Linked DNA regions of Arachidicoccus terrestris. The main gene of each other region encodes a partner of the protein of the gene in region 2 in a complex. Links are inferred from orthologs where the notes say so. Each region holds a gene or a part of one and is shown on either strand. Other genes may lie near its edges.

The links.
Region 1: the proteins of accD (region 2) and accC are in contact, whole or in part, in a solved structure (PDB 8UXZ), measured with the Escherichia coli proteins. The link is inferred for Arachidicoccus terrestris from one-to-one orthologs.
Region 3: the proteins of accD (region 2) and K9M52_RS17590 are in contact, whole or in part, in a solved structure (PDB 8UXZ), measured with the Escherichia coli proteins. The link is inferred for Arachidicoccus terrestris from one-to-one orthologs.

Annotation. Positions count from the first base shown.
Region 1 is NZ_CP083387.1:3,225,497-3,232,126, forward strand. What follows is about bases 1,732-4,728. They hold accC (acetyl-CoA carboxylase biotin carboxylase subunit), read left to right. Parts: upstream 1,732-2,556; coding sequence 2,557-3,900; downstream 3,901-4,728. Other genes in these bases: accB (acetyl-CoA carboxylase biotin carboxyl carrier protein), read left to right, coding at 1,901-2,386; K9M52_RS12585 (DEAD/DEAH box helicase), read left to right, coding at 4,027-4,728. Outside these bases: 5'/3'-nucleotidase SurE, read left to right, coding at 1-138; K9M52_RS12560 (hypothetical protein), read left to right, coding at 131-424; K9M52_RS12565 (DNA-3-methyladenine glycosylase family protein), read left to right, coding at 434-1,036; efp (elongation factor P), read left to right, coding at 1,136-1,702; more of K9M52_RS12585, read left to right, coding at 4,729-6,630. UniProt on the Escherichia coli protein: This protein is a component of the acetyl coenzyme A carboxylase complex; first, biotin carboxylase catalyzes the carboxylation of the carrier protein and then the transcarboxylase transfers the carboxyl group to form malonyl-CoA.
Region 2 is NZ_CP083387.1:3,682,569-3,688,941, forward strand. What follows is about bases 3,634-6,373. They hold accD (acetyl-CoA carboxylase, carboxyltransferase subunit beta), read right to left. Parts: upstream 5,594-6,373; coding sequence 4,673-5,593; downstream 3,634-4,672. Other genes in these bases: K9M52_RS14310 (DUF2911 domain-containing protein), read right to left, coding at 3,634-3,892; smpB (SsrA-binding protein SmpB), read right to left, coding at 4,094-4,534; K9M52_RS14325 (IMPACT family protein), read right to left, coding at 5,729-6,343; ribD (bifunctional diaminohydroxyphosphoribosylaminopyrimidine deaminase/5-amino-6-(5-phosphoribosylamino)uracil reductase RibD), read right to left, coding at 6,355-6,373. In the rest of the region: K9M52_RS14295 (DNA gyrase/topoisomerase IV subunit A), read left to right, coding at 1-963; K9M52_RS14300 (TerC/Alx family metal homeostasis membrane protein), read right to left, coding at 1,094-2,140; K9M52_RS14305 (cysteine desulfurase family protein), read right to left, coding at 2,217-3,362; more of K9M52_RS14310, read right to left, coding at 3,380-3,633.
Region 3 is NZ_CP083387.1:4,494,596-4,501,225, reverse strand. Bases 1,807-4,803 are described here. They hold K9M52_RS17590 (acetyl-CoA carboxylase carboxyltransferase subunit alpha), read left to right. Parts: upstream 1,807-2,816; coding sequence 2,817-3,791; downstream 3,792-4,803. Other genes in these bases: dapA (4-hydroxy-tetrahydrodipicolinate synthase), read left to right, coding at 3,849-4,739; K9M52_RS17615 (dihydrofolate reductase family protein), read right to left, coding at 1,807-1,996. Outside these bases: K9M52_RS17620 (MFS transporter), read right to left, coding at 1-1,119; more of K9M52_RS17615, read right to left, coding at 1,406-1,806; K9M52_RS17580 (TlpA disulfide reductase family protein), read right to left, coding at 4,865-6,040; K9M52_RS17575 (TlpA disulfide reductase family protein), read right to left, coding at 6,058-6,630. UniProt on the Escherichia coli protein: Component of the acetyl coenzyme A carboxylase (ACC) complex. First, biotin carboxylase catalyzes the carboxylation of biotin on its carrier protein (BCCP) and then the CO(2) group is transferred by the carboxyltransferase to acetyl-CoA to form malonyl-CoA.

The DNA.
Region 1 (6,630 bases), 460 kb from region 2 along the record:
GTTAATTTTGATGAGAAGCCTGATACGGATGTATGGGCACTGGCCAATAACTACGTAAGCGTCGTGCCGGTGCAATTTGACCTGACCAATTACAAATTAAAAGAAACGCTGGAAAAACAACTACATTTTGATGCTTAAAAAAGATAATGTTAAACTGGGAATACTGATCGGCCTTTTGGCACCGTCGATCGGTATACTGGGGTATTATCTGGTTAAGTTCTTTCCCGTTTTTTCCTTTAAAGAGTATGCAAGGGCTGTCTTTCATAATAAATCTATACTGACGGCCGTATCCAGTATATCTTTGATGGCCAATGTAATCATCTTCACTTACTATATCAATCGCAAGATCGATCAGACGGCGAAGGGTATTTTTTTGATCACCTGCATTTATATTCTGGCCGTTCTTGTTTATAAAATCGTTTAACGCTGGGCTATGGAATATTTTGTCCATCTCCAAAAGGATAAACATTTACGAAAGGCACTTTTAAGCCCGCTGCCTCCGCTGCAAGTGAGATCAGGAGCGCCTATCCGGCTGATTCAGTCTATTATGGGCCAGCAACTCAGCGTCCGAGTCGCCCAAGTACTCCATGAGCGCTTTTTCAGACTCTGTGGCCGAAAAAATCCCTCCCTTAAGCTAATCAGCGACCTGGATCCAACGCAGCTTCGCTCCATTGGTCTCAGTAATGCTAAATCCCAGTATGTGCTGAATGTAGCCCGGTTCTGTCTGGATAACAAAGTAACCGATAAAAGGCTCCAGGGCATGGAATCTGAGGAGGTTATCGAATGGCTGACCCAGATCAAGGGCGTAGGGCGCTGGACAGTTGAAATGCTTTTAATGTTCACCCTGGGCCGCGAAAATATCTTTGCTGTGGATGATCTGGGTATTCAGCTGGCCATGGCCAGCTTATATAAACTTGATCGTGCAGACAAAAAGCAGTTCCGCCGTCAGGTGTTGGAGATTTCTGACGGGTGGAGCCCCTATAAAACGTACGGATGTATGCATTTATGGGCTTTTAAGGACAATACCCCTGCCTGAAAAGGCCTATTTTTTGCAAAAAAAATAACGGATTTGCTCCCTAATCAGTACATTTGCCTCTTGTAAACGTTTCAAAATAATCAATAAGTAAAGATTTTTATGGCTACAACTTCTGATATCAGTCGTGGTTTAATCCTGAAATTAGACAATAACCTGTACTCTGTCGTAGAGTTCGGAGAAAATAAAACCGCAAGAGCCGCGGCCAAAGTATGGGCAAAGTTAAAAGGGGTGGATAACAACCGTACGATTGAAAAGACCTGGAACAGTGGAGAGACCATTTTTCCTGTCAGAGTAGAAAAACACGCATTTCAGTACCTATATAAAGATGAAACCGGGTATAATCTGATGAATAATGAGACATTTGAGCAGATTACCCTCGCTGAAGAAATGATTGATGCCCCCCAATTCCTAAAGGACGGTAGCGAAGTCAATGTATTTATCAATACAGAAACAGAACAGCCCATTGGTGCTGAATTACCTGAAAAAATTGTTCTGCAGGTAACTTATTGTGAACCCGGCCTGAAAGGCGATACCGCTACCCGTGCCACCAAGCCTGCCACGCTGGAAACAGGCGCTACTGTCAATGTGCCGCTTTTTGTCAATGAAGGGGAATTGATCCGTATCAATACAAAGACCGGGGATTACGTAGAAAGAGTGAAGGAGTAGGAGACTACTTGTCCTTTGCCTTGAAGCTGGGTAAATGCGTTTCCGAAGATGAAGGAAAGGGTTTTTGCCTCGCTTTCCAGCGCCCGCTATTTTTAGAGAAAACCGCATGGTATATTAAACACATGCTATGTTTTTTTAGTATAGAAAAATTCGGTAATTTTCAATAAAATTGTAATTATTCATAATTAATTTTTAACCATGGAATATAAACAGATCCAGGAACTTATCAAGACGATTAACAAAAGCAATATAGGCGAGCTTTCCATCGAGGAGAAGGATTTCAAGATCACCATCAAGCAGAAAAAGGAAAACATCCAGACTTTTGTTAATGCGCAGCCCATTCAACCGAATTTTCTGCCACAGGCGGCAGCACCCGCTCCATTGCCTCAGCAAGGTCCAGCACCCGCTGCTGAAAAGAAAGCAGCGGCAGCCGATACGAGCAACCTGGTCACCATCAAGAGCCCGATGATCGGCACATTTTACCGTCGCGCCTCCCCGGATAAGCCCTTACTCGTTGAAGTGGGACAGGAAGTAAAACCCGGACAGTCTGTCTGTATAATTGAAGCCATGAAACTGTTCAATGAAATCGAAAGCGAGGTGTCAGGTACGGTTGTAAAAGTACTGGTAGATGACGCCTCTCCGGTGGAATTCGATCAGCCTTTATTTTTGGTAGAACCCCAATAAAGAAAGATATAGCGCCCGGCCGTATGGCCTGGCCTGTTTGTTTAGGGCCGGTTGGCCCAGTTAATTTTTCCCCGGTGAACAAGACAGACAGGGGTTAGGATACTAAAGGCAAGTGTCAGATGTGATGTATCAGCTTTCTGTGTCCATTTAATCATGACCAAATTCATACAATGTTTAAGAAGATATTAATTGCCAATCGCGGAGAAATTGCCCTGAGGGTTATCAGAACCTGCCGTGAAATGGGTATTAAAACGGTTGCTGTTTATTCTACTGCTGATAAAGAAAGCCTCCATGTACGTTTTGCAGATGAGGCCGTCTGTATTGGTAAGGCTCCTAGTGTAGACTCCTACCTGAATATTGCGCATATTATGGCAGCAGCAGAGATTACCAATAGTGACGCGATTCATCCGGGTTACGGGTTTTTAGCCGAGAATGCCAAATTTGCCCAAATCTGTAATGATCATGGCGTGAAATTCATCGGACCCACTGCTGAGATGATCAACATGATGGGTGATAAAGTGACAGCTAAAGATACGATGATCAAGGCCGGTGTGCCGGTAGTACCCGGAGTGGAAGGGTTATTACAGAGTCTCGAGCACGCGAAAGCGTCCGCAAAGATCGTGGGCTATCCGGTGATCCTGAAAGCAACCGCCGGAGGTGGCGGTAAAGGAATGCGGGTTGTCTGGAAAGAGGAGGAAATGGAGAAAAATTACACCACGGCTAAAATGGAAGCGGCTGCTTCCTTTAAGAACGATGGTATTTATATGGAGAAATTTGTGGAAGAACCGCATCATATTGAAATACAGGTGGCCGGCGACCAGTTTGGTACCGTCTGTCATATGAGTGAAAGAGATTGCTCTATTCAGCGCCGTCACCAGAAGCTGGTAGAAGAATCACCTTCTCCTTTCATGACGCCGGAGTTGAGAGAAGCGATGGGCGCTGCCGCTATCAAGGCTGCTGCTTCTATCAATTATGAAGGTGTGGGAACCATTGAATTTCTGGTAGACAAACATCGCAATTTCTACTTTATGGAAATGAATACCCGTATACAGGTAGAGCATTGTGTGACGGAAGAAGTCATTAATTTTGATCTGATCAAAGAACAGATCAAAATTGCCATGGGAGAGAAGATCTCCGGTAAGAATTATGTCCCGGTAATGCACGCTATTGAATGCCGTATTAATGCGGAGGATCCCTATAATGACTTCAGGCCTTCTCCCGGTACAATTAAGACACTTAATACACCTGGCGGACATGGTGTCCGTGTGGACAGCCACGTGTATTCCGGTTATGCGATCCCTCCCTACTATGATTCCATGATCGCCAAACTGATCGCGGTGGCCAGAACCAGGGAAGAAGCGATTGATACGATGTACCGTGCCCTGAGTGAATATGTAATTGAGGGAGATGGTGTAAAAACGACCATTCCATTCCATCTGCAACTGATGCAGGATGAGCAGTTTCGCAAAGGGGAGTTTACGACTAAGTTTATGGAATCTTTCAAGATGAAGTAAGCAAAATGATACATTGCCTGAACAGGCGCAAGAAGAGGGTGGCCAAGTAACAACTAAGACGGACTACCCTCTTTTGTTTTTAGGCTAACTTAGCCCATAAAAAAGAAGATAAAGCGCGTTAGAAATATGAGTGGAAAATTAGAATTGGGCCTGTTATGGGAGCCGGAAAATCTAAAGAAAAATAACGGGTATTTTTCCTTTCTCTCTATTGTGACCAATGGAAAAGTAACGACCTACCGCAAAGGCGAAATCAATAAGAAAAATATTAAAAACCTGAGAGCCGGGTTTTCCTCTACCTATAACCAGTTTCTCGAATCAATTGGCAAGGAAGCTAATCAAATGAAAATAGGGGCGGCGGAAATGTTGCTTACACGGGCGGGAAATGATCCTGGCATCCAGCGAATGGTCGCTGAACAGGTTTGTAAACATACCTATGAGCAGGTAACGCGTTTTGCCAAAGCCTCCCATGTGCTGTTGCATTATCAATGGACGACAGACCCGGTAACCAACACTAAAAAACTGGAGCCCTGCCAGATATCCAATCAGATTTTATCCATACATTTTGAACTGGTCCGACAGGAAAATAAGTTTTATGCCATCCCTTACATTAAACGTAACGGCCGGACCGCCCCGCTTTCACAGGACAGCAGATTTGAATTTATGGTCCGTGGCGGTAATGACTGGCAATTTTTGACACTAAAGGATTATAAGATCCTTAAGTGGCTGGAAGAAATGGAGGCGGAATCAGAAAATTTAACCGCGGAAAAGTTTCCCGAGAAAATTCTTCGCCGCCTGGAACTCGATTATACGGTCATTAAGAATGGGTTTTTTGAGATCCGGGAGATCCGGGAGCGGCCGCAGTGCAGCATTCAGCTCTCTGAGCTCAATGATGCTTTTTTGGTCTTTATGCCGCGTTGGAGCTACGATCATCTGATGGTGGACGGTACTTATGTGCCGTCACAGGAATTGATGCATAAGGGCATCGGCTACCGTATCTACAGAGACAAAGAACGGGAAGAGGCATTCCTGACCTATGTAAAGGGATTGCATACGGCTTTTCCGGCTCAGGCTAAAAGAGGCTTTTTTTATCTTTCATTTTCTGAAGCCAGAAAAAAACAATGGTTTGTCAAGGCCTATAAAAACCTGCTGGAAGAAAATGTGCAGATCTTAGGTCTGGATAAACTCTCTCACTTTAAGTATAGTCCACATGAACCGGCCACCAGTATGAAGCTGATCTCCAATAATGGAGCAAGCATATTGATTGAGCTGAAAGTCTGTTTCGATAAAGAGCAGGTGCCGGCAACAACGATACAGAAAATGCTGCTCGCCGGACAGAATAATGTACTGTTGAAAGACGACAGTATTGCTGTTTTTCCGGAGGAGTGGCAACTGCAGTATGGGGTGTATATAAAACATGCCCAGATAGAGAAGCATACACTCTTATTGCCTTCCTGGCTATTTTGGGAAGTACAGAATAAACAGCAGGACGCTAAACAGATCGCAGAAAACATCTTACCCGATAGCTGGCGGGCTGCCTGGAGGAAATGGCAGGAAAATAAGGAGATCGTCTACGAAGTACCGGCCGCAGTACAGGCGACTTTGAGGCCCTATCAGCAAAAAGGCTATGAGTGGATGGTGCTGTTATCGGAGATGCAAGCCGGCGCCTGCCTGGCTGATGATATGGGCCTGGGGAAAACCCTTCAGACCATCTGTTTTCTGGCCAGGCAGTGGGAACTCACTCCCGATGGCAGAAGTATTGTTATATGCCCCGCTTCGCTCTTGCACAACTGGCAGCAGGAGATGGAAAAATACCTGCCGGGTAAATCCACTTATCTCTATACGGGCCCTTCAAGGAGTTGGACCGGATTTCTGGAAGGCGATTATGACCTGCTGATCGCCAGTTATGGCACCGTCAGACAGGATATTGATAAACTCTGTTCACTTGTCTGGCAGGTGGCTGTCATCGATGAAAGTCATAATATTAAAAATACGACGGCCAGTATCACGCGCTCGGTAAGCATGATCCGGGCGGTGAGCAGGATCGCGCTCAGCGGTACGCCTGTCATGAATAATACATTTGATCTTTTTGCCCAGCTGAATTTTGTATTGCCGGGCCTGTTGGGATCTAAAAGCTTTTTTAACAATGAGTATGTCATCCCTATCGACCGGGAAGGGGATCTGGATAAGATGGAGTCATTAAGGAATCTGACCAGTCCTTTTATCCTGAGACGCACCAAGGCTCAGGTGGCTAAAGATCTGCCCGAGCGGACAGAATCAACGCTCTGGTGCGAGATGGGTGAAGGGCAACGGTTGTATTATGAGGAAGCCAAAACCCAGATACGCGACAGCCTTTTTCTGGATATCAAAAACGAGGGTTTAAATAAAGCCAGATTTAATATCATCCAGGGCCTGCAACGGCTCCGGCAGATCTGCAATGCGCCGCAGTTAATCAAAGATGCGGGAAACGCTGTCTGCACCGACTCTATTAAAATTGAATACCTTCTTGAGCGACTGAGCGATATTAAAGATGAAGGGGCTAAAGCACTGGTCTTCTCTCAGTTTACCGGAATGCTGAACCTGATCGCAGAGGCCTGCCAGGGGCGGGGAATTGACTTTTATCATTTTGACGGCAGCACACCTACGGCCCAGCGCCATGAAATGGTTCGCAATTTTCAGTCAGAAGGGGATGATAAGACGGCGTTTTTAATCAGTCTTAAAGCCGGTAATGCT
Region 2 (6,373 bases):
ACCAAGGCAGGGAAGATGAAAGTTGTCCGTGTGGCGGATAAAGTCTTTATCGGCAAAGATATTCTGCACGCAGCTGTCTTCCAGAAAGGAGACGAAAGGACTACCTTTAATATGATCTATGTGGATGGGAAATCTGGCGTTTCCTATGCCAAACGTTTTAATGTGACTGCCATCACAAGAGATAAGGAATACGACCTTACCAAAGGAAGCGATAAGAGCAAGGTACATTATTTTACAGCGAATCCCAATGGAGAAGCGGAAGTTGTTCGCATTTTACTCAGCCCTAACTGTAATGCCCGGAATAAAGAGCTTGACTTCGATTTTAGTACGCTGGAGATTAAAGGCAGAAGCTCTAATGGTAATCAAGTGGTTAAATATCCGATTCGCTCTGTTAAATTAAAGGAGAAAGGGAAATCCACGTTGGAAGGCCGAAAACTTTGGTTTGATGATAAGTTTGGCCGACTTAATATGGAAGAGAAAGGTAATCTCCTGGGGTCTTTTGACGACGAAAATATCCTCGTGATTTATAGTGACGGCAGCTATGAGATTGTCGATACTGAGTTATCACAACGATTTGATGTAGAGAAGGTTATTCTTATAGAGAAGTTTGATCCTGAAAAAGTCATTACAGCGGTTTATCTGGATAATGATAAAAAACAGTTTAATGTTAAGCGGTTCAGGATTGAAACCAACACCATGAAGTCTAAATTCAGTTTTATCAAGGACGGAGAAGGAAACTATGTTGAGGCTGTAACCATGGATGAACAGCCGGTCTTACAAGTTCAGATTGGCAGAGGAAGTTCCCAAAGGACGACTAAGTTTCGCATTGCAAACCTGGTAGAAGTGATGGGCTGGAAAGCCGTCGGTGCCAAGTTAATGGACTTCAGTAAATCTGTAGCGATGGAATGGATCAGTCCCAAAAAAACAGCCGGAAATGCGGATGACCAGCCGAGTCTGTTTTAGCGTATCCTGTGCGTGTTGCCTTGAGATAAATTATAATAGCAGTAAAAGAAATGTCCGCTTCACGTTCAAATGAAGCGGACATTTCTTTTACCCGGACAATCTCATTATTAGGCCATTAAGCGCTGTTCAGCTATGGTTGCTCTGTCGTAGGACTCTCTTCCTTTACAGGAATCATAATTGACGCAGCAATACTGATGCCTACACACAGCACGATAACACCCAGGGAGATCCCTATCGGAATATGGATATGGAAAAATTCAATGAGCATTTTCACCCCGATAAAGATCAGAATAAAGGCAATGCCTTGTTGAAGGAATCTAAACTTGTTAGCCGCGCCTCTCAACAGAAAAAACAGGCTTCTCAGTCCCAGGATCGCAAAAATATTACTGGAATATATAACCAAGATGTCACTGCTTGAAAATGCTGCATTCGGGCTGTCTTTTACAAGGGAAACTACTGTAGGGATACTATCCAGCGCAAAGGCGATATCGGTAACGGCCAGGACAATGACTACCAGGGTCAGTGATGTAAAAAACTTTTTGCCATTTCTTTTGATGACATATTTGCCCATGGGCTCTTCGTCTGTAAATGGAAGGGCACGTTGTATCCATTTAAAGAATTTAGAGTCCATCATATTGAATTCATGAGATTCCTTTTGGGCGAAGAGCTTAATTCCTGTGTAGAGTAAAAAGGCCCCGAATATATACATAACCCAGTGGAAACGGTCAATCAGGCCAATACCTACGGCGATAAACAGGATTCTAAAGACAATGGCCAGCAGAATGCCTATCAGCAGGGCACGGCCCATATCGCTTTCTTTAACTTTAAAAGCCGCAAATATGAGTATGAATACAAATATATTGTCAATGCTAAGGCTCCATTCCATTAGATAAGCCGAAATATATTTGGTGGCGGCATTCGAGCCATTTTCATACCAGACAAAGACCCAAAATGCAAGGGAAAGTCCGATCCAGAAAGCGGTTTGAATACTTGCCTGCTTGATGGAGATCTCTTTTCCTTTTTTACTCATGAGTCCTAAATCCAGCAGCAATGCTATGATCAGGACGATGCCAAAGATACCATAAACGATTTCTGTGTGTGTCAGGGCCATAGTAAGCGTTGAAAGCGGTGTTGAGACCAGAGTTGTAATAGTTGTTGTTAGTAGTGTTATGTTCATGATGTAAAAATAAAGGATTTTTGGATTGGCAATTCTTTTTCTTCTTTTATGCACCTGATTGTTTAGGCAACTACTGCTACCGGCCGCTTAGATCTCTTACGGCATCCGTCACTTTTAATATGGCAGTTGTAATATCCTGTTCAGTTGTAAATCTTCCCAGGCTAAACCGGATACTGCTTCTGGCCTGATCTTCAGACAGACCCATTGCTAAAAGGACATGACTGGGCTCGTTACTGGCCGTACTGCAGGCAGAGCCGCTTGAAACCGCAATGTCGGGGTTTAAACGCCCGAGAAGCTGCCTGCCTATGGTGCCCTCAAACCGGAGATTACTGACATGTCCCAGCCGGGGTGTTTCCCTGTCTGTGTTTACTTGTACGCCAGGCAGTTTTGTCAGTGCATGCTCGAGCCGATCTCTAAGGGACTGGATATTTTGTAAACTTTGTACCTCGCGAGGGTCTTTACAAATGGAAAGCGCTTCTGCCAGTCCTACAATGTCCGGCACGTTCAGTGTACCGCTTCGCATGGCTTTTTCATGACCGCCTCCGTGTATCTGTTCACTAAGCCGCACTCTGGGGTTTTTTCTGCGGACATATAATCCACCAATTCCTTTGGGTGCATATATTTTGTGACCTGAGAAAGCCATTAAATCGATATTGTCGTTTAGAACATGAATCGGTAATTTCCCCAGGGCTTGAGTGGCATCTGTAAAAAAGAGGACCCCTTTTTTATGACATAATTCCCCGATCCGCCGGAAAGGTTGGATCACCCCTGTTTCATTATTGGCGACCATTACAGCGACCAGTACCGTGTCCGGTCGGATAGCGGTTTCTAATACTTTCAGATCGATCATCCCTGCTGAATTAACCGGAAGATAGGTTAGTTCTGCATCTTTTTGTTCCAGCCACTTGCAGGTGTCCAGAACTGCGGGGTGCTCTGTTGTGACAGTAATAATATGTCGTCCCTTTGATCTGTAAGTTTCAAGAACTCCTTTGATCGCCAGGTTGCAGCTCTCGGTGGCGCCGGAGGTAAAAATGATTTCTGACGGGTCGGCACCCATTGATCTGGCAATCCGGCTACGGGCATTCTCCACCGCTTCATGGGCCTTACGACCATAGGGGTGGGCACTGGCTGCATTGCCGAACTGCATAGAAAAAAAGGGTAAGATCTTAGATATTACCCTTTCATCCACCGGTGTGGTTGCATTATAATCCAAATAGATCATTCCTATTTTAATTTCGGCTAGGATTTTTTTACAGTAAATTCAATATCCCAGTTGCTCCAGCGTAAAGTGACCAGACCTGTATCATCTAATTTGATGGTAAATTGCTCTACCTGATCAGTACTCATTTTTGTGGGTACTTCTACACGCATAAAATCGTTGGATTCGTCATAATTTGTACCCCATTGATTCCAGAGTTTGTTAAATATCAGTACCGTCTGATCTTTATCGGGAATCGTGTAAAGGCTATACTTGCCCGCCGGCAGTTTCTTTCCTTCGATTGTAACATCCTGATCAACCTGGAAGAGTGTAGCCTCATTCGCACCGGTACGCCATACTTTGCCGAAAGGAACAATGGTGGTAATCTCTCTACCCTTTAAATAAGGCCTGCCATAGACAATTTTAATATTGACACCGGATGTCGTTGTGGCTGATACACTGTCTTTGGGGCTGGCTCTTTTTTTAGGCTGTTGCGCGCTGGCTAGAACGCCAAGACCGATGGCAAACAGGCAAACCAGAATTAGCTTTTTCATCTGTTTAATTTAAATGTTTTAAAATGGCATCCCGAAATCCGCCAATAGCCATCAAATATACAATGACCGTACGGCGGTTCCATGGTATGAAGTTTCCGCTGATGAAATTACGTTAAAGATTTTAATGAATGCAGAGAAGTAATGGACTTTAGAAATATTTTATAGGATCAGTGGACGGACCATTAAAAACGGAATAGTGCGCTATTTGAGATAACGTTTGATTTCCCGGTCGGTATCTCGTTTTTTGAGGGTTTCCCGTTTGTCGTGGAGTTTTTTACCTTTGGCTACACCGATTTCCACTTTGACGAGGTTTTTATCATTGATAAAGACCTGTAACGGGATAATAGTGAGCCCTTTCTCTTTAATGCTTGCCTGTAGCCTTTTTAGTTCTCTTTTGGTCAGCAGTAATTTTCTGTCATGTACCGGAATGTGGTTGTTAGTGGTGCCTAATCCGTATTGGCCGATAAAAAGCCCTCTTAACCAGAGTTCTCCTTTATCAAACAGACAGAAACTGTCATTGAAACTTACCTTGCCACTACGGATACTCTTGACTTCGGTGCCAAGTAATACAATACCCGCAACATACTTAGTATCAATGTTGTAATGAAAATATGCCTGTCTGTTGGAATGTGTTGCGCCCATAACATTTTTATCTTTCTATCAATAACCCTGGGATAATTTTGCCTTGCTACAATAGCGTCATTGACAAAATAGCACGGTTACCGGTTGGACCAGAAATGCCGTGCGTTTGAATGTAATTGTATTTGCTGCGTCTGTTTTTTAAACTTTGAAGTGACGGAGCATAACACTTAGCTTGTCTTTCAAGGATTTTCTGTCTACAATGAAATCCAGAAAACCGTGATCTAATAAGAACTCACTGCGTTGAAAACCCTTAGGTAAATCCTTTCTTATCGTCTCTTTTATAATACGTGGGCCTGCAAATCCGATCAGGGCACCTGGCTCAGCGATATTGATATCGCCCAGCATGGCAAAACTGGCGGAGACGCCACCAAAGGTTGGGTCTGTCAATAATGAAACATAAGGCAGCTGGGCATCGCTTAATTGAGATAACTTGGCACTGGTTTTCGCCATTTGCATCAGAGAAAAAGCGCTTTCCATCATGCGTGCGCCTCCAGATTTACTGATCACCATAAAGGGGACCTTTTTATCAATAGCATAATCTACTGCCCGGCTGAACTTTTCTCCCATCACGCTGCCCAATGAACCGCCAATAAAGGCAAAATCCATGCAAGCGACAATGATGGGTGCACCGTTCATGCTACCGGAAGCAACCCGCATGCTGTCTTTGAGATCTGTTTTACTATAAATATCATCCAGACGTTTTTGATAGGACTTTAAGTCTGTAAACCCTAAAAAGTCCACACTTTTGATTCCTTCAAAATGTTCTTTAAAATTTCTATCGTCAAATAAAATCTTGAAATAATCCTCACTGCTGATCCGGTGGTGATATCCGCATTTGGGACACACATACAGGTTTTCTTCCAGTTCTGAGGAGGTACAGATATAATTACATTCCGGGCATTTGCTCCAGAGTCCTTCTGGGACCTCTTTTTTTTCAGAGGTGGTTGTCTGAATGCCTTTGCGCAATCTTTGAAACCATCTTTGTTTGGGTTCTCCTTCCGTTTTCTTATCCTGCTCCGGTATATAACTATTTTCTGATTTCAGTTCTTCTTCGCTCATATTTACTTTTAGATATATGTTTCAGACTGACAAAATTAAGGACTTTCCTACTTTATCAGGCAATTTAAAGGTATTTGTTTTATCTATGTAGACAAACGGTTGTTATTTTTAGAGAACTGATTTTAAATCGTAGAATTATTTACCCAGTTTTTTAAAATCGACCGCCTGAAGCGAAGAGAATACCGTTGTCGCCTCTTCCATAGATACTTTAGGAATGCTGATGATCATTTTGCAAAATAGCTGAGACTCCTGGCTTTTGATGGTTGCATTAAAAGTCTTAATCCAGCGCATTACTTCACCGAGCCGGGTATAATCGAAGTCCAACTGGCAATCCTCCATAATCTGTTTTTTAATGATAGGTACCATTTGCAAGGCTAGGGCGGCAGACGTTTTATACGCATTGATCAGTCCGGGCACTCCCAGAAGTGTTCCACCAAAATAGCGCACCACAATGATCGCTACATCCGTAAGCCCTTTACTGGTGATCTGACCCAGAATCGGTTTGCCGGCACTGCCTGAAGGCTCTCCGTCGTCGCTACTTCTGAAAATTAAATTGTCCGGCCCCAATTTATAGGCAAAACAAAAATGAACGGCCTTGCCATGTTCTTTTTTGAGTTCCGATTGCCGCTGCTTAAAGTCTTCCGGATGTTTGATGGGGAATGCATAGGCCAGGAATTTACTGCCTCTGTCTTTGAATTCGGCAATCGCCTCCTGACCAATTGTAAAAAATGATGTCTCCTGTGTCGTCATGTATGCTGGTCCTAATCGTTTTGAGCTGCA
Region 3 (6,630 bases), 810 kb from region 2 along the record:
TAAAATGAGTGGTAAAACACCATTCACTAAATAATGACTAACCACAGATCCCAACGACGCGCCAATAAAAAAGAAAAAAGTTCCATAGATAGCAGAAGCAAATCCCGCCGTATCGCCTAATGGTTCAAGCCCCAATGCGCTGCTGTTGGGTTCGATGGCCAGGTTCAATGCCAACATAGGTGCAACAGCTAGAAAAAAGACCCACATCCTTGGCGTATGGCCAGATAGAATCGTATACAGTAGCAAGAGCCCTCCGATAGTTGTATAAATAACTATCAACCCCCTCAATGTTCTTCTGGCTCCAAAACGATTAACTAACCGTGCGTTTAAAGAAGTAGTAAATGCCATAAGTAATCCAATACCTGCGAAGATCCAGGTAAATAATTCTGGATGACCAAACTTTTCTGCAATAATATATTCTGAACTGGCAATGTACGCACTAAATGCAGCGAATAGAATAGTAGATGTGCCGGCATACCGGATAAACTGCCGGTTCATGACTATCTTGACAAAAGACGATTGTATATTATTCCAATTAACAGGCCTCCGGCTTTGCTTGGGCAATGACTCTTCTAAGCGGAATGACCATAGGAAAACAAAGGCTGCAAATAGGGAAGGCGCCAGAAAAACCATATGCCAGGTAGAAATTGCCAAGATGATCTTACCTAAAAAGGGCGCAAAGACAGGCGTAAATAGGAAAACTGTAAAAATAAGGGACATAATACGTGCCATTTGATCTCCTACAAATCTGTCACGGACTCCGGCAACAGTTGTAGAGAAAACAGCTGAAGCGCCCATTCCTGCTACAAATCTCGCGACAAACATAACAGGAAGGCTAGGAGCGAATGCAGCAATGACACCGCTAATGATATAAAGAGGAAAGCCAATTCTTAAAATAGTCAATCTTCCAAAATGGTCAGAGAGTATTCCAAAAATAAGTTGGGCTATCTGACCCATAAAGAAGAAAACAACAATATTGGCTGTAACATTGGAATCGGGTGGGAGTTCAAAATAATTCCCCACTGCTCCGAAAACAGGCAGCATAATATCAATACCCAAGGCCGTCAACATCATTGAACTGGCCGAGAGCGCTATAAATTCGCCAGATTTTATTTTCATTTTTGCCATGACTGGAAAACCGTTGTAATGCTCTGCGATTGCACAAATATCGGGCTAAAACCGATTGGACCAGCTCATGCGTAAGTGGCGGACGTATGAACCGGCCGATCGCTGATGTCATTAGACTACATTCTGATTTTATTATGCGATCTTAAGTGATCATGGGGAAGCTCCAGACAGATAAAGTTAGCCAAAGAAGCCTTCCCAGAATTCCGTCAGATAAATCAGATTTCCCTTTTCACTAAAATTGCGTAAAATCAAAGAATATTCTGTGTTTAATATACTATTAAGCCGGCTGATAAGTATGAACAACAATACCTCCTGGAAAATATTTCACATCTACCAATTTTAAATCCAATTGCTCCCTCAATCCATTTAATATAGGTAATCCGGAGCCCAGGATTACCGGGTGGATGGCCAGTTGATATTCATCAATGAGTTCAGTAGCAATCAGGTTGCGCATAAATTCAGCACCACCGATCGCAACAATGGGCTTTCCAGATTCCTGTTTTAGTGCCTTGATTTCTTCCGTAAGATCTCCATTAAACACCTCTGCCTGCGCCCATGACACTGCTGCGGGCAGCTCCTTGTCCTTGGGTGCAATACCACTGGCCGCATCATATCCTTTTCTGGTAAAGACCCCTTTTGGGATTTCATTCATGGGTGCTGCAAAAGGGCCGGTAGCTGAAGGCCAGTAAGAAACCATGTCATGAAAGCTTTTACGGCCCATAATAATCAACCCCGCTTCCTTAGTGACACCTACAGACCAGGCCCTGGATTCTTCGTCCGAGCTTCTGAAAAGCCAGTCCATCTTGCCGTTTCCCGTACTTACAAAGCCGTCAACAGACATCGACATCTTCATCATTAGTTTACGCATAATTTAAAAGTTTTATTTCCCAAAATTAGATCGTTCACGTGGGAATACTCAAGGTAAATAACGACAAAATAGAGGGGCAATTATGCGCGCTAATCTATTCTCTTTCTGTTAGCTTTTTGTATTACTTAATTTATCAAAAAATATAGAAATATATTATATACACAAAAAAAGCAGCTATGATAAATTTATAACTGCTTTAATTTCATAAGTCATATTTCCAAAACTGACTTAAATTCATTTTAATTTTCTGCTCTTCCTGTTGGACTTGAACCAACGACCCTCTGATTAACAGTCAGATGCTCTAACCAACTGAGCTAAGGAAGAATCTTCTTTTTCAAGAAGCGGACCGGACGAGACTCGAACTCGCGACCTCCGCCGTGACAGGGCGGCATTCTAACCAACTGAACTACCGATCCAAATATGCATCTCTGCAAATGTATAAAGAACTTATTTCAAAACCCGCAAATCTTCCATTTTTGTAGGCAAAAAGAATTCATCTGAAATTCCTTTATTTTGCTCTCCCTGTTGGACTTGAACCAACGACCCTCTGATTAACAGTCAGATGCTCTAACCAACTGAGCTAAGGAAGAATCTTAACTTTTCAAGAAGCGGACCGGACGAGACTCGAACTCGCGACCTCCGCCGTGACAGGGCGGCATTCTAACCAACTGAACTACCGATCCAAATTACCCAGAACTACTTGATATCCTTTGTTTTGGGTGTGCAAATATAAGGACAAATAATTTTATCAAACAAATATTTTTTAAAAAAATTTTCTAACGTTACTTTTACACTCGATATTACTAAAAGTTAAACAATTATGCCGCAGTATCCCAACAGACAGTTTCTGGATTTTGAGAAACCTATCAAGGAGTTATATGAACAAATTGACCAGGCAAAGAAACTGGCTGAGAAGAACCCAAAAATTGATTACAACTCAAACATAGAACAATTAGAGTCTTTGATAGAAGCCAAGCGCAAAGAAATCACTGATAATCTGACACCCTGGCAGCGTGTGCAATTGAGCCGCCATCCCGATCGCCCCTATACACTAAAGTACATTGATAAAATGACGAAGGACTTTATTGAGCTATATGGGGACCGTAATGTCAAAGATGACAAAGCGATGGTAGGTGGGTTTGCCGATTTAGATGGTGAAACTGTCATGTTTATCGGCCAGCAAAAAGGCACCAATACCAAACAGCGTCAATTGCGAAATTTTGGAATGGCGAATCCTGAAGGGTATCGTAAAGCCTTAAGACTCATGAAATTGGCCGAAAAATTCGGCAAACCTATTGTCACCCTGATTGATACTCCTGGAGCCTTTCCAGGCATGGAAGCAGAAGAAAGGGGGCAGAGTGAGGCTATCGCCCGCAATATTTACGAGATGTTCCGCCTGAAGGTGCCCGTTATCTGTATAATAATCGGAGAGGGAGCTAGCGGTGGTGCATTGGGTATTGGTGTAGGGGATAGGGTATTTATGCTTGAAAACTCTTGGTACACAGTGATTTCCCCTGAAAACTGCAGCTCTATTCTATGGAGAAGCTGGGATTATAAAGAAACAGCTGCCGAACAGCTCAAATTAACTTCTGATTATATGAGCGAGTTTGGACTGGTGGACGGTGTTATTGCGGAACCTGTCGGCGGAGCACACTGGGATTACGACCAGGCCGCTACCACCTTAAAAGACACGATCAAGAAGACGTTGGCAGAGCTCAAAAAAATCCCGGCAGAAAAGCGGATCACACAACGCATCGCCAAATTTGAAAAAATGGGCAATTTTATTGAATCATAATTACCGGTTCATCAGATATTATAACATCATCATTAAAATTTAATACAGCAAATTATTATGTCGCTGAAAAGTTCTTTAAGAGGTACAGGCGTTGCCATTGTGACGCCATTTAACGAAGATCACTCCATTGATTTTGAGGCATTAGGTAAAGTTATTGACTTTCAGATTGACGGCGGTATCGAATATTTGGTCACCCTGGGCACCACTGGTGAAACCCCTACAATTTCTAAGGAAGAGCAAATACAGATCATCGAATATACTTATGAAAGGGTTGGAGGCAGAGTTCCGGTCGTAGTGGGTATCGGAGGCAATAACACGCTGGCTGTGGTGGAAATGTTGAAAACTTTCCCCCTGCAAAAAGCAACAGCTATACTAAGTGCGGCTCCCTATTACAGTAAGCCTTCCCAGGAGGGCATCTTCCAACATTATAAGGCCTTGGCTGAGGCCAGTCCCAAACCTATACTTTTATACAATGTTCCTCATCGCACGGGTAAAAATATTGACGCTGAGACTGTTATCAGACTGGCAAAAGAGGTAAAGAATATTGGTGGCATTAAAGAAGCATGTGGTAATTTTACCCAGTTTGCTCACATTTTAAGAGATGTTCCGGAAGATTTTCTGGTGACCAGCGGGGAAGATGATATTGCTATCCCACAGATCGCGATGGGTATGCAGGGGGTGATTACGGTTGCTGGTAATGCTTTTCCCAAAGAAGTTTCTACAATGGTTCGCCTTGCACTGGATGGAAAATTCAAGGAGGCAACAAGCATTAATAATAAAATACTAGACGTATTTACACTGTTGTTTAATGAAAATAATCCTGCAGGTATTAAGGCCTTCTTATTTGAGAAAGGGTTGATCAAAAATGAACTGCGTTTGCCAGTCGTGCCGCTGAGTTCACCGAACCATCAAAAAATAAAGGAATTTTTAAGGAACTATATCGCCTAATGGCTTAAAAGCGGTATGCAAGAGACAATACTCTTTTGTCTTTTGAAGCAAAAAGAGCCGATTTTTATCGACTATTACAGGAAATAAAAATTGGCTCTTTTTATAATTATTGTCTAAGTACATGGTCAGTCACTTTCAAAAGCCTTGACTAACGCTGCATCTAAAGACGTTTCGTCGTCAGTTCCTGTAAATCGGCCAATAATCTTACCGTTTGGATCAATCAGTATTTTCGTGGGCAATACATGGATGCCAAATTTCCCTGATATATCCTTTGGATTTTCTGCACCGGGCGCCAAACTTTTGTCATAGCCTCTAAGCACATTATGCCAGATGCCTACACCGTCTTTTGTGACAGCAGCTTTCCACTTTTCAGGTGCGAAATCATCATCAGACACACCAATTATTTCCAGTCCTTTATCATGATATCTATGGTATAATTCCTTCATATGCGGATTGCTTGCTCTACAAGGCACACACCAGCTGGCCCAAAAATCCAACAGCACATATTTGCCCTTAAATGCCGATAACTGCAAAGATTTGCCGTTTATGTCAGTGGCTTGAAAATCCGTTGCTATACTACCAGGGGAGCCTTTTTTTATTTTCGCAATTTCTTTTGCCAGTTCCTGCCCGCTTGTACTCGCTTGTAATTTTGAGCCGAGTGCATTATAATATTTCTCAAGTGAATCGATTTTCATTTTGCTGACATAAAAGCGTAGTAAATAAGCCGTAACGGCGCTTTGTGGATGCGCCCTGAAAAAGGATTTTTCCATTTCCTCCCGCTGCTCAACATAGGGTAGGAGCACCCAGTTTTTTAGTTCCTGGTACTCGGTATTGCTTCTCTTATTGACATTGTGTAAGGTATCCATAACCACCTGCCATTGATGATCGAGCTTTTCCTGACGATCAACTAATGGCTGGTATTGATCCTGCGTTTCAGAACCGTGAACCCGGCTATTTTTTAAATATTCTCCCACTTGGCGGGCCTGAAGATTTCCCGGTTCCAGAAAGAAACGGTAACCATTTTCATTACTTAATCTATTGTTATCTTCTTTTATACCCATATAGACCATCGCTGGCCCGGCCACTGTGCCTGAAAAGTGATAAGCATTATTTTTAATTTCTACACTGTCTGTTCTGCGATTACCATTCTGGTCAGGATAATAGAGGTAGATCCATTTGCCATCGTTGCCTTTTGTCGTTCCATTTAAATGAAACGTCTGGCTGTATCCTTTACCTGCAAGCGCAAAAAACAATACTAATAACAGCGGACAAAGCGACTGTTTTATTTGATCTAATTGCATATAGGTCATTTTTAAATTTAAGAGCCAAAGATCTCTTTTAGCTTATTATCAATATCCGCTTCCTTGCCGGAATAGACTAGTATCTTACCCTCTTTATCTAACAATACATAAAATGGAATGTAATGGGTCATATAAAGCGATCCCACTTTAGCCGGCATATGCTTGACGGGAAACTCATCACAGACTTGTGTCCAGGGCATTTTCTCCATATCCATCGCCCTTTTCCAATCACTCCATTTAGAGTCATCCGATACACTTACGATTTCAAAACCCTTGTCGTGGTATTTTTGATATATTTCTTTCCAATGCGGAATCGCTTCCCTGCACGGGTGACACCAGCTGGCCCAAAAATCGATCATGATATATTTACCTCTGGTGGACGAAAGTGTAAAAGGCGTACTGTCTCTTTTAAGTAAGGTAAAATCCGGAGCTATCGCTCCCACGGCAACGGCCTTTTTCTTTTGCAATTCTTCATTTAAATATTGGTAATAGGAAGAATTTTTTGCTTCACCTGTAAATTTATTCATGAATGATTCCATCTGCGCTACAGTCATATCACTGGAAAAGGTGTACAGGTGAGAAAACAGATA